Regions from separate parts of the Undibacterium sp. Tian12W genome, predicted to be linked through region 2. Evidence: riboswitches for the same ligand, from Rfam matches in the RefSeq annotation. Region 2 holds a riboswitch; the other holds the start of a gene.
The links. Region 2 has a riboswitch for cyclic di-GMP ahead of ACO0LI_RS12735 (putative Ig domain-containing protein). Riboswitches for the same ligand answer to the same signal wherever they lie in the genome.
Positions count from the first base shown of each region.

Region 1 (7,133 bases), on a different contig from region 2:
ATCTGTTTGATTCAATAAAGCGATCTCTGCCGTGGCTGGTGCGGGTACCAGGAACAAAGGGGGAGGCTCTTCCACTTCAGCTACTGGCGTCAGCGGATCACTATTCAGCAATTGCCTGAGCTCACAGGAATCACCAAGGCTCAAAGGAATAGGCCAGCTGGCTGTCGAAAGATGGTCTATCAGGGTTTCTATATTCTTGTCGCCATGATTCAGTGCATGGCTGGCCAGCAAATCTGGCCATTCGCTGAGCAGGTGATATTCTTCATCCGTGAGGCGACGGTTCTGGTTATACAGGCTGATGAGATTGCGTTCTATCAGCGCGCATACCCAGTGCAGACCGGGCATGTCAGCAGCACTGGCTGCCGCACGTATGCGGCGCAATTGCTCGATATAACAAGCCAGCGCACGGGTGACTACCGCGACATCCGTTGAGTGAGTGGCATCGGTCTCCAGCGCGTTGAATACCTCATCAAGGGCACCGAGGACGACATGGCTGAAATCTGTAGCCTGGTTTTCTAGCTGTTCCATACTGCCTCAGACGGGTAAGTTGGAAAGAGAGAAACCTGCGCAAAGCCTTGCGCAGGTTTGAGTGGTGATATCAGGCTGCCAGTTTGAAGACGCGTACGGTGGACAACAGCATTCTTGCGTATTCCACCAGGTTGGTGGTTTGCGCAGATTGTTCATCAAGTTGCAAACTGGTTTCCTGATTGGTTTTCTTGATTTGTATCGCTCTGTCCAGCAACTCCTGGCTGGCTTTGGCCTGACCATGGGATTTGATGGCAATCTGCTGTACTGATTCCACCAGCTCAGTGGTCGCATTTTGCGTCGCCTGCATTTGCAGACCGGCCTGTTCTGCCAGCCGGCTACCTTCTACCACCTGGGCAATTGCCGAGTTCATGGTGTTGACCGTATCTGAGGTTTCCAGCTGGATGTTATTGACCAGGCCAGAAATTTGCAGCGTCGCTTGCCTCGCATTTTCTGCCAGCCTTTGCACCTCATCCGCAACCACCGCAAAACCACGACCAGCTTCACCGGCGGATGCCGCATGCATACTCGCATTCAGCGCCAGGATGTGGGTACGTTCTGCAATCGCATTAATCAGACCGACCACGCCGGAAATTTCTTGTGAACGTTCACCCAAGCGTTTAATCCGTTTTTCTGTTTCACGTATGATGTCGCGGGTACTGTTAATACCACCGACCGTGCTGTTCACCGTATCCATCGCCAGTTGGGTTGAGCGTATCGCATTATCAGCAGCGCGGTTGCAGGTTTGTGCCAGGTCGGCAATATTGCGCATTTCTTCAGAAGCGGTCGATAATGAAACAGTAGTATGTTCCACTTCCAGCCTTTCTTCTGCTGCCGCAGCCATCACATTATCGGACTGGGCTTTCACTTTCAGCGTGGCCTCGGTCACGTCGGCAGAAATATTACTTACATCACGCAGCACTTTGGCCGTTTCACTGGTCAGCATGTTCAAGGCATCAGATACCGCACCTGTCACATCGGCAGATACCGGTACTTTGACAGTCAAATCTCTGCTCGCGAGTTGCGCCACTGCCTGCAACAAAACCAGTACGGATTCATTGAGTTTTTCATTTTCATCTTCAATGGATTTGCGGCTGGCTTCACGTTCATCCACCATCCTGTCGAACTGGCGTGAGAGTTTGCCAATTTCGTCCGGTTGAGTGCTGCGCGCCCTGACGCTGGCATCACCCTGTGTCAGCTTCTGCATAACGCCAATCAGATGCGATACCGGTTTGGTAATACTGCGCGTCATCCAGTAGGCAACACCTGCTGCCAGCAAGATGGACAAGGCTGCCACCAAAGCCAGGATGTTTTTCGCACTGACATAAGTGCTATCGGCGGCGGCACCATCCTTATTCACCAATTTTGTTTGGTAGTCGATGAGATTATCCATCGAAGAAAACCATTTCTCCTGATCGGCTTGCAGGTTGCCAAGCAACCAGGCTGTGGCTTCCGTCTTTTTACCTTCAGTCGCCAGACGCAGGAATTCCCTTTGTGAAGCGCCGTATTTATTACGTGCTTCGGTCGCTGTCTGGAAGATGCCTTTTTCTTCTTCACTGGTAATCAGTTTTTCAAAACCGGCGATGTTTTCATCCTGGTTTTGCCTGCGAGACAAAATCAGTTGCTGTTCTTTTTCCACTGCCGATTGATCGTTCAGGAGCAGCATATTACGCATGGAACGCGCATTGGCATTAACGTTACCAAGCATCTTGTAGGCAAGCACAACTTTAGGGTAGCTACCATCCACAATGCGGTGGGTACCGTCATTGATGCTCTTCAGGTTGGACATCGCCAGCCAGGCCGTTACCGCCAACAGCAGCAACACCGCTGTAAATCCCAGACTGAGCCGGATACCAATATTCGGAGTACGTAATTTCATTTTGCTCTCCACAAGAAAAACATCGAAGACTACTTGGTCAAATCAATAGCAGGGGATCAGCCGATTCCAGTTTTTAGTTCTATGCTTTTTAGTTCTGTGCTCTATACACTGCGGCTGAGTTTTTCAAAAAAACTTTCATGATTGAAGTCCAGCCAGACTTTGTCATCCTTGACAAAGGCAGCTGGCACATGGGCTTCCAGCGTGGCAGGCAATTGCGGCATCTGGGTAATGGTGCGCAATTCGGTCAGTGGCTGCGGATAACTGTCTATCAGCATGCCAACGGCATTTTCTGCCTTGTCCAGTATCAAAAACAATTTCGAGGCGGTGACTTCTGACCTGCGGCCACTGAGTACCAGGCCCAGGTCAAAGATGGGTACCAGGTTGCCGCGCAGATTGATCAGGCCAAGCAAGAAGGCTGCTGCACCAGGCAAGGGAGCAAGTGCCTGTGGTCTTATCACTTCACTCCCTACCTCGGCCCTGATCAGCAAATTCAAAGAATTTACGCGGTAGCCATAACGCTTTCTTTCGACTAGTGGTGCCACATCACTCCACAGCAAGTCGCCAGGTGGAGTGAAGCGCTCAAGGGCAACACTGGGTGGCAGCCATTCTTTGGACTGTCCGGCATTGCTGGAAGTGACTAAGCTCATGACCGCCCCCGCAGATGGGTGATGCGTTACAAAATTTAAAATCAGGCAGCGATTTTGAGTTGATCAATAATCTGGTCAGCTGTATAAGGCTTGGCGACATAGCCTTTAGCACCTTGCAACTGCCCCCAGATCTTGTCGGCTTTTTGCGATTTGCTGCTGACAAAAATAATAGGGATGTCTTTGGTTGCCGGATCTTGCGTCAGGCTACGGCAGGCTTCATAGCCATCCATTTCTGGCATGACGATGTCGAGGAAAATAATCGAAGGTTTTTCGGCCTTGGCTTTTTCCAGCGTGTCCTTGCCGCTGGATGCAGTGACCACCACATAACCGGCATCAGTCAATATGCTTTTGATGTTGGCCAGTTCAGTCGTGGAATCGTCAACAACGAGTGCTTTTTTCATACCCATGATGTACTCCCGAGATGTGTAAGTGAAACGCTCTGATCCCCAGAGCCAAGGTAAAAATATTGGGCTGATCTGGTTTCAGGTACCCATCGCCAGGCCGTGATTCTTTTCCATTTCAGGCGCTGTCTCAGTTGCACTCAGGCTCTTTTCGACGACGGCACGGAACTTCAGGTGTTCTACAGGCTTGGTCAGATAACTGCTGCATCCAGACAGCGAGCCACGGATACGGTCAAACGGAGAGGATTTGCTGGTCAGCATGACCACGGGTGTGCGTTTGGTTTGTGGATGGCGGCGTATGATCTTGCAGATTTCATAGCCATCAGCACCAGGCATGACGATGTCGAGGAAGATGATGTCGTAGTTTTTCTTTTCCAGCATCTGCAAGGCTTGCTCGCCAGTCTCAGCGCAGTCAGAAGCGATCTTCATCGAGCGCAATTCCAGGTCTATCTTGATTCTTGCAGTAGGGCTGTCATCCACGATCAGGGCACGGTGACCACCCTGCAAAACCGAGTTTGAAGGATTTTTTTGCAGCAGGGGCTGCACAATAGCTGCTTTGTCCATTTCTGCCTTCTGAGCAACTGCTGCACTGAGTGGAAATGCTGTTTGTAAAACTTTTTCCAGTTCATCTGCTACCTGATCCAGCAAGGCCAGCATCTTGGTTGGAACCAGAGGATGCAGTAAATGATATTTGCCTGGATGTGCTTTGCCTGCATTGGAAATGAATACCGTTGCAGGTTCGGGAATATTGTGTGTTGCTATAAGCTCCTGTAAAGCTGCCCTGGCCTGGCTATTATCCGGATCGAGTATGACGATATCAGGGTCAGCAGCCTGACTGGCATCGCACAAGGCATAGGAATGCCTGCGTCCGCTCGCCATGGTCAAGCTAAGCACGCTGCGCACCAGACGCAATTCATACTCAGACAAACCGAATACACTAATCAGAATTTTTTTAGAAGCGCCGGGAAGCGCCGTAGAAATGCTATTCATGAGCACATGCCTCTTAACGAAAAACCGCCAATGCGGAATACGGTACCTGGCTACCCTGCCGTGTTTAGCGAGGGCCCTGTAGTTTTGCGTCCCACGCTTTCGGGTGGTTTGCCTTTAAACACCAACACCAACAACAACGCTGATATTCTCTCTATCGATTATCTCTTGAGCATAGAGAGGAACATCAACCACAGTGCTTCATGCGAAGCACCGTTACCCCAATGTAGTTCAAGAATTTGAAGGCTACAAGGAAAAAGTTAACATTTTTTTGCTTTTTCTTTTTTCATGCAAAAAATGCAAAATCTAGCCTTGCTGGCAAATTTTTGCGTATTTTGTGAGCACTTCAACAATGCCCTGTTCCAGGCATTCAACGATGACGGCATGGCCTATAGAGACTTCCAATATGCCGGGTATGGTCAGGAATCTGGCCAGGTTATCCAGGTTCAGATCATGCCCTGCGTTCACTCCCAGTCCAGCATCCTGGGCACGTTTGGCAGCAGCCACAAAGCCCTGGAAAATCTCTTCCCCCTTTGCCGTGCCAAAATGTTCGGCATAGGGTTCGGTATATAACTCGACCCGGTCGGCCCCCAGTTCTTTGGCCAGGTGCATGTCCTGGTTGTCATAATCAATAAACAGGCTGCTGCGTATACCCAGCGCCTTCAGTTCAGCCAGCGCGGGGCGTAAAAAGTCGGCATCCTTGCGCAAGTCCCAGCCATGGTCAGAAGTCAGCTGATCTGGCGCATCCGGCACCAACGTGCATTGCGCAGGCTTGTTGCGCTTCACGACTTCGAGAAAGTCTGACGCGGGATAACCTTCGACATTCAACTCCACACCACGCGCCTGGCACAGCAAGCCCAGGGTTTCGACATCAGAATAACGCGCATGCCTTTGATCCTGACGTGGATGCAGGGTAATGCCACGCGCACCGAGGTCCAGGCAGCGCGCAGCAAAGGCCTGCACATCAGGGTAATTACGGCCACGCGAATTGCGCAGCAAGGCGATTTTGTTGATGTTGATGGAGAGTGCGGTCATGGTAATTCCAAAGTCTGGGCAAGATAATAAAAAATCGCTTTTTGCAGATTTTTCTTGTTCAAGTATTCATGATGGACTTGCTTGGTGGTTTGTACAAGTAACACAGCGGGGTGATTTGTTGGTGTATCTGTTTTTCTATAACTAACATTCACCTGATGAAATGCCATTAAAACTCCCTCCCCTTCAAGGGGAGGGTTGGGGTGGGGATGGGTTTTGATTAATGAAACACTTAATTAATTTGCGAAAGAAACCCATCCCCATCCCGGCCTTCCCCTTGAAGGGGAAGGAGTGCATTCACATTTTTTTATACTGTAAAAAAGCCAGCACAACAGTGCTGGCTTTACGGTACCAACTCCAGGCAAGCCTACTGCTGGAAAGCCAGCAATTGCGCGCCTTCAGTAACCTGATCACCAATCGCATACAAGACTTCATCAATGACGCCATCATGCGGGGCAGAGATCGTATGCTCCATCTTCATGGCTTCCATGATCAGCAGGGCATCGCCCTTCTTCACTTCCTGTGCCTTGTTGACGAGCACAGCAACGATCTTGCCTGGCATGGGTGCGGTCAGGCGGCCAGTTTCAGCCTCGGCTTCACCAGCATGCGCCAGTGCATCAATGTAATGCAGGTCAGTATGCTTGCCTTGACTGAAGACATGGAAATGCTCACCATCGCGTACCACAGTAGCAGCCACGGTCTGGTCTGCAATCTTGATGACGATATCATTTTCATCGGCGAGTGCCAGCCTGACTTGCACTTTCGATTCACCTGCCTGCACTTGCCAGCCGTCAGACAGATAAGTCACTTGCACATCATGCGTTTGTTCTTCTTCCGTGAATTGCAGGCTACGTTGCATAAGGCTGTTCATGCGCCAGCCGTGGCTGGATTGCCATGGGTCGCTGCTGCTACCCTTTGTAGATTTTTCTGAATTCAACAGGGATACAACCGCCAGCGCCAGCGTAGTCAGATTCGCGGCTACCGGTGCTGGGAACAGTTCTGCCTGATTGCGTTCTATCAGGCCAGTATCCAGATCAGCGCCAGAAAAAGCTGTGCTGGTGACCAGGCGTGACAGGAAGGCGATATTGCTGTTCAGGCCGACGATCTGGTATTGCGCCAGGGCTTGCGCCATGCGGGCCAGCGCTTCTTTCCTGTCCTTGCCCCAGACTATCATCTTGGCAATCATGGGGTCATAGAAAGGCGAAATCGTATCGCCTTCACGCACGCCACTATCGATACGGAAAGCCGCCGGATCAGTCGCGCCACCTAGTTCAAAATTCACGGCAACAGGAGTACGCGCATGACGCAGAGTACCTATCGATGGCAGGAAACCTTTTTCTGGGTTTTCTGCATATACGCGTGCTTCAATCGCGTGACCATGGATCTGTAATTCATTTTGTTGCAGCGGCAGTTTTTCACCTGCAGCAACACGCAATTGCCATTCCACCAGATCAGTACCAGTGATCATTTCTGTCACCGGATGTTCAACCTGCAAACGGGTATTCATTTCCATGAAATAGAAAGAACCGTCCTGGTTGGCGATGAATTCCACCGTCCCCGCACCGACATAGCCCACTGCTTTTGCCGCAGCTACGGCAGCATCACCCATGGCTGCACGGCGTTCTGCCGTCATGCCGGGTGCAGGTGCTTCTTCCAACACTT
Region 1 covers NZ_JBMPPK010000017.1:117,747-124,879, forward strand. Annotated here, with positions in the region: gene ACO0LI_RS21320 (hybrid sensor histidine kinase/response regulator) at 1-528, opposite strand, end outside; gene ACO0LI_RS21325 (methyl-accepting chemotaxis protein) at 599-2,404, opposite strand; gene ACO0LI_RS21330 (chemotaxis protein CheW) at 2,506-3,051, opposite strand; gene ACO0LI_RS21335 (response regulator) at 3,093-3,458, opposite strand; gene ACO0LI_RS21340 (response regulator) at 3,534-4,442, opposite strand; cyclic di-GMP riboswitch class I at 4,481-4,565, opposite strand; gene ACO0LI_RS21345 (pyridoxine 5'-phosphate synthase) at 4,746-5,474, opposite strand; gene ACO0LI_RS21350 (hypothetical protein) at 5,471-5,641, opposite strand; gene ACO0LI_RS21355 (acetyl/propionyl/methylcrotonyl-CoA carboxylase subunit alpha) at 5,839-7,133, opposite strand, start outside.
Region 1: linked by a shared signal. The riboswitch ahead of ACO0LI_RS21340 (response regulator) and the one ahead of ACO0LI_RS12735 (putative Ig domain-containing protein) in region 2 are both predicted to bind cyclic di-GMP.

Region 2 (7,133 bases):
TACAATCCGGTAGTGACCCTGAATGGCTGGACGTTACCATGGCGCATGAATAATGGTGTCAAGGAATTCCATCTCGTGGCAGAGCCAGTCGTGCGCGAAATGGCACCCGGCATGAAAGCGCATCTATGGGGTTATAACGGCCAAAGTCCGGGGCCGACGATAGAGGTAGTGGAGGGCGATAAAATACGCATCTTTGTCACCAATCGTTTGCCCGAACATACGAGCATACACTGGCACGGCCAGCGCCTGCCAAATGGCATGGATGGTGTATCCGGACTGACCCAGCCGTCGATACAGCCAGGCAAGACCTTTGTCTATGAATTTGTCGCACGTCGCCCGGGTACCTTCATGTACCACCCGCATGCCGATGAAATGACGCAGATGGCGATGGGCATGATGGGTTCATGGATTACCCATCCCAAAAACAAGCATCCACAGATTGATGAAGTCGATAGGGATTTTATTTTCCTGCTCAGTGCTTATGACATAGAGCCAGGTGCATTCAAACCTAATATCATGACCATGACAGATTTTAATTTGTGGACATGGAATAGTCGCGTCTTCCCCGGCATTGATACCCTGAATGTGCGCAAGAATGACAGGGTCAGGATACGCGTAGGCAATCTGACGATGACCAACCACCCCATTCATATTCATGGTCATGAATTCACCGTGACAGGCACAGACGGCGGCCCGGTACCAAGAACTGCACGCTGGCCCGAGGTAACGACGGATATTGCCGTTGGTCAGATGCGCCAGGTGGAGTTTGTCGCCGACGAAGAGGGTGACTGGTCCTTCCACTGCCACAAGAGCCATCACACCATGAATGCCATGGGCCATAATGTACCGTCGATGATAGGTGTTGATCACAAGGACGTGGCAGACAAAATCAACAAGCTCATTCCCGCCTACATGACCATGGGGGACAAGGGCATGGCCGACATGGGCAATATGGAAATGCCCTTGCCTGACAATACTCTGCCCATGATGACGGGCGAGGGGCCGTTTGGTGGACTGGAAATGGGCGGCATGTTCAGCGTAGTCAAAGTGCGCAAAGACCAGAAGCCGGGGGATTATAAAGACCCTGGCTGGTTCAGGCACCCCAAGGGGACGGTAGCCTATGAATATGGCGGCCCCGTGGCAGAAGCGCCGCGCCAGCCTGCGGATGCGGCGATCGGGCATTCAGGACATGGCAGCGCGACACCTGAGTTGGAACTCAAGGTAAGGAAGCCGCAGGGCCATGGTGGGCATTAACGCTGGTCAGTAGTAAAAAACGGAGCAAATTGCTCCGTTTTTTATATAGGCATTAATTTCAGTTGATCGTGATAGGGACGTTGGCAGTTGCTTTTCTGCCCAGGCTGTCTGTCACGGTCACTACCATGGTATAGCTGCCCTTGACGGGGCTGGTCCAGTTCAGCGCAATATTCAATCCGCTCATCGCAAATCCCAGGCCCAGAGGTGCACCGGTGATGGAGATGGACAGAGATGTCGCACCCGGTGCGCTGATGCTGATGTTGCCCGTCAAGGCTTTGCCTGCGCTTCCTGTTATCGCAGGGGCCGTGATGCTCAAACCCGATGCCGCTACGCTGATTGTGATGACAGCTTGGCCACTCAGGCCTGTCTTGCTGTCCTTGGCGACCACGGTGACCGCATAATTACCTGCAACAGGGCTGACCCAGGTGATGACACCTGTGCTGCTGATAGCCATCCCTGCAGGTGCACCAGTCAGCGTATAGCTCAGGGCATTGCTGGCCTTGACCGCTACCGTGTAAGTCAGCGCAGTGCCTACAGTGCCACTGACACTTGCTGCTGTGACTACCGGTGCAGCCTGCTGCGCAATGACTACGGTATATACCGCTTTGCCTGTCAATCCGTTCTTGCTGTCGGTGGCGCTGACGGTGACAGAATACGTGCCTGTGACTGGCGCTGCCCAGCTTACGGTTCCAGTAGCGCTGATGCTCATGCCAGCAGGTGCGCCGCTGAGGCCGTAGGTCATCGCATTTGCCGATGTGGCTGTGACGTTAAAACTCAAGGCAGTTGCTGCGGTACCGTTGATCGTCGCGGCGGTCACAACTGGCGATGTGGGTGCTGTGATCACAACGGTGTAAGTGCCTTTGCCACTCAAGCCTGTTTTGCTATCGGTGGCAGTAGCGGTGACGGTATAGGTGCCTGCGACCGGTGCAGCCCAGGTCACTGCACCGGCGCTGCTGACACTCATGCCTGCAGGGTTGCCACTCAGGGTATAAGCAAGGGCGTTATCGCCTATTGCTGACACCGTAAAGCTCAGTGCCGTACCAACCTGACCATTGATGCTTGCTGAGGTGACTGCCGGTGGGTTTGCAATGACCGTGCCACTGAGCGCGCTCAACAGGCCGTTGACATTCGGGCTGCCCAGACCAGTCAGTTGATCGTAACCGGTTTTTGCCGTGCAGACTGTGCAACTGCCATTGCTGCCCTTGGCAACGTCAGCAAATACACTGGCATAACTGCCTGGTACGCTGGAGATTTTGTTATACAACACTGCGTGGGGTGCGCCTAATACTGTTTTGCCAGCTTGTACCAGAGTCGCATTGGCGACCGCGATGATGCCTGCCCACTGCGGTGTCGCCAGGCTGGTGCCGCCAGCGCTGACCCAGTTGACTGTGCTGCTACCTGGCGTCATGACTGCAACATACTGGCCAGTGTTTGGATCAGAATTCATGGATACATCAGCCACTGTCCTGCGGGCAGGTGCACCCATGCCTGGTACGGTCGTATTTTGATAGGCAGGTGTGGCCGTATAAGCACTGACACCACCACCGGTATTTGCCCAGGCCACTTCTGTCCTGCTACTACCGGAATATGTCAGGCTGGTGCCGCCAACCGCTACCACATTCGGTGACACTGCTGGCCATTCAACAGCGGGACCATTGTCGCCGGATGCGGCAAGATAAGTCATTTTTGCTGTAGTGAATGTGCTTTCTACACCTGCAGTCCAGCTGCCTTCGGATGAGCCAAAACTCATGGACACCACGCCCGGCCCCATGGCATTGGCCAGCCGGATACCACCGACCATATTACTCATCGAAGAATCAGTTGCTTCAATGAGGATGATGCGTGCCAGCGGTGCGGTCGCATGTGCCCATTGCACATCAAGTGCGATCTCGGTTGCCCAGCCAGAATCATAAGCTGGTGTGCTGCTGCTCATACTACCTGCACTGGTGCTGAACACGACAGAGAATTCACATCCTGCCGCGCTTGATGCAGCAGCTAAAGGCAAAGTCGCGTTGGCAGCTATACTTTTTACGGTACATGCAGGCAGCCCAAATTTCTGATTGAAGGCATTCAGCTCCGCCACGATATTGGGATCATGTTTGGCGTTGACGATATAGATAGTCTGGCCTGCACCGAGTTGTGCAGCTTGTGCTGTAGTCAAACTGCTCAGGCTGGCTGGCAGTGTTGGCATGCCATAGGCGGTGCGTATTTGTGCTGGTGTAAAAGTAGATACCACACCAGTGCCAGCAGACGGCAGCACATCCCCCTGGCCCGCCGCGATAGGAGCCGGTGTGAATTGTGGACGGGGCAGAGAGCGTATCGCCGACACCGTCAGACCACGGCCACGCACACCTTGCCATTCGCGTGGTATGGCTTGCATGGCTGCAGGCATGCGGGCTGATCTGCTACCATCAATCGCATCAGTATCGGCAGGTGCATCCAGCAATACCGGGGCCAGATGAAATGTTGGTTGAGTATTTAGCGCCGCCACATCTGGCGGCAGAACTGGTACTGACATTTCCAGTGTAGTCGTGCCTGTAGCAACTTCTGCGGGTGGCAACGCAATGACAGCATTGCTGACCTGGGGGCTGTCACCACCGCAAGCTGTAAGTATGCTTGCGCTTATTAAAATACTCAGGTAGCTGAGTGAGCTAAATGAGTTGGAAACTGTTCTTTTTGAATTAATCACGTGTGCACTCCGATATCAGCAGAGGGCGGTGATTCGGTAGTCATGCGCGGCAGTTAACAACTGCAACGACAACATCACCGGTAACCCCGCTGCCATGGCGCATATGCGCTGTAGGCCGGTGGCTTTGCGTCCCCATCTTTCAACGGGTTTGCCCTCAAGTTTTTTGGAAACTAATTTAAGACATCTATTTGAAACATCTATTTGTAACGTTTATATGAAACGTCTAAATGACGAATTCAGGATATGAATATTTGCGCCCAAATGAAAGCGAAAAAATGTCAAGGATTGTTGAAATCATGCAGCTAAAACAAACTTCGATTTCGCTTTGATAATGGAAACTGCAAATAGTTGTTTGGCTGGCTTTTGAATAAAACAAAAGTGTTAATTTGTAAAATCATTTCCACTATTAAATCCGTCATGGCAGCATCGCGGGTCAGGATTCGTATCCAGTTTTTTTATTTGAATTGAACACAACAAATTACACATGAAACATTCTTCAACAATTTCCCGCACTATTTTTTTGCTCGGTCTGGCACTCACTTGCGCAAGCTCGCAGGCTGCAAAAATCAGTCTGGACGATTGCGACTTGATTACCGCAAAACCTTTGCGTGCAGATTTCAAGGACTGGTTGGCAAAGAACCGCAAACTCGCTGCTGAGGGCAATGTAGAGGCGCAAACCTATGTTGCGGCTGAGGCAAATAATCGTCTGGCCTGTCTGGAAGAAAAAATTACTGAAAAGTCGGGTTGGTCAATGACCATGAGCAGTGCAGATGGCACTAGTGAAACAACATTCAATCCGGGGATACCGAACATCAAGAAAAATGCAGATGCCTATGCCGCATTGAAAGATGCTGTCAAATACACCCATCAGGCCGGAGCGAATGATCCTGCTTATCGCAGTATGTCGGCTCAACTGGTACTGCGCTATCAAACGGTATTGCCTGAAGCGCTGGAAACTGCCTACGAAGATGTGGCTGGTGCCCATCAACTGGAATGTGTGCTCAAGCGTAAATTTGGCAAGCGTGATGCGCAATATGCCTGTATGTCAAACAGATCCACCTTGGCGCAATTGACAACAAAAGTTCCAGCTGAACGCCGTACTGTTCTTGATCAAAAAGCACAACAATGGGCTGCAGATTTTCCTGTCAAGTAAGTTGCAAATAGATATTTTTGATGCGTTTTTATTTGCTATTACATGAGGGAATGTTGGTTAGCGTACAGAGGCTTTGCCAGTGCTCAGCCAGAATATTTACGACTGAAGTCAACAGATGTGCCGTTCAAGCGTTATAGGTGTAAGCACAGGATATGCTCCTGTGAGCAGTATCAAATAAGGAGTTAGAAATGAAAACCATGACATGCAGAAAGATAATGCTCGCAGGTGCAGCCTGTGCCGCACTATTCATGACAGGGCAGAGTCAGGCGCAGGATGTGGGTGTGTCTATGCAATTCGGGCAACCAGGTTTCTATGGCCGGGTAGATATTGGTAACTTTCCTCAGCCTCAGGTAATTTATACTGAGCCACGCATAGTGCAAAGGGTGAATGTGGTCCAGCAACCAATGTATCTGGTGGTGCCGCCAGGCCATAGAAATAAATGGGAAAAACATTGCTATCGCTATAATGCCTGCGATCGCCCCGTGTATTTTGTGCAGGAAAACTGGTACAACACCCAGGTAGTGCCACGTTACCGCGACGGTTATTATCGTGACCATGATTACAGACATGATGCTTACAGACGCGACGATTACAGACGCGATGATTATAGGCGTGACGACTATCGTCGCGACGACCGGCGCTATGATGAGCATGAACGCCACGGACATGGACGCGGCAGGGAACATCCAGAGCATTAATTGCGTATTAATTGCTTATGAGTTGCTTGCCAGCTACTCGTCAATGAGCGGCAGTATCAACAAGGGCTGCATTGCAGCCCTTGTTTTATGGCGATGTCACATGGGCTATTTTTTCTTTCCAGGCATGAATCGCCAGAGGCCAGAAAGCTGGTATATCAGTGACTGGTGAGGGTAAATCCAGCCCGAGGAATTGGGCTGCCGGTATCAGTGCTTCATGCAGTACATCATTATCCCCACGGTCAAAAGCCAGCGCCCCAGTTTGCTTGGACAGTTTCTCACCATCTGCATTAGTCACTACTGGCACATGCAGGTAATGCGGTGTGGGCAAGCCCAGCAATTCTTGCAGATAGATTTGCCTTGCAGTGGAATCTATCAGATCAGCACCACGCACCACATGCGTGACGCCTTGCGCGGCATCATCGACTACCACCGCTAGTTGATAAGCCCAGAAACCATCGGCACGTTTCAAGACAAAATCCCCCACCTCGGTCGCCAGGTTTTGCTGCTGCATGCCAGCCATGCGGTCTTCAAAGCGATAGAGTTGATCTGGCACGCGCAAGCGCCAGGCACGCGCTGTCTTGCCATCTGCCAGACCATGACGGCAAGTGCCTGGGTAAATCTGGCTGGCCGTATCACCCAGGCGCAGGCGCGAATCAGCGATTTCCTTGCGTGAGCAGGCGCAGGGGTAGAGCTCGTTGCCCAGCTTTTGCAAGGCAGCTTCATACAGATGCTGGCGCTTGCTTTGCCAGGTGATGTCGCCATCCCAAAGCATGCCGCAGCGCTGTAGCGAGTTAATAATGTGCTGGTCTGCACCTTTGACGTTGCGGTCAAAGTCCAGGTCCTCCATACGCAATAGCCATAGCCCGTCATGGGCTTTGGCATCAAGATAGCTGGCCATGGCAGCGACCAGCGAACCCATGTGCAAGGGGCCAGTCGGCGAAGGGGCGAAACGTCCTATGTATTTTTGCATCATCTGTTTTGTTGGCATGGATATTCTTCAATTACCTATCAACATGCGTTGCACGACAGGGTCTTGCAACTTTTGTAAAAACCACAGCAAGGCCTTGCCCTTGTTGGCATTGCGCCAGACCAGGCGGTTATCTTCTGGCGGGCGGTGGGCGCTGGTTTTCTTTTCTATCAGCGCACCACTGCGCAAATGGGGCAATGCAAGGCGGCGCGGCAAATGGCCGCAACCCAGGCCTGCCAGTTGTGCTGCCAGCTTGGCATGCATGGTGGGCACGGTCATGGTGTCCTGGCCGCTCAACAAGCCAGCCGTCATCGATGGCAGGGTCAGGCCAGTATCACCGATGGCGATCGCCCTGTGCGCCTGCAAAATCGC
Region 2 covers NZ_JBMPPK010000009.1:40,684-47,816, reverse strand. Annotated here, with positions in the region: gene ACO0LI_RS12740 (multicopper oxidase family protein) at 1-1,254, shown strand, start outside; gene ACO0LI_RS12735 (putative Ig domain-containing protein) at 1,313-3,943, opposite strand; cyclic di-GMP riboswitch class I at 4,020-4,106, opposite strand; gene ACO0LI_RS12730 (hypothetical protein) at 4,428-5,096, shown strand; gene ACO0LI_RS12725 (hypothetical protein) at 5,285-5,794, shown strand; gene gluQRS (tRNA glutamyl-Q(34) synthetase GluQRS) at 5,880-6,782, opposite strand; gene ACO0LI_RS12715 (LysR family transcriptional regulator) at 6,792-7,133, opposite strand, start outside.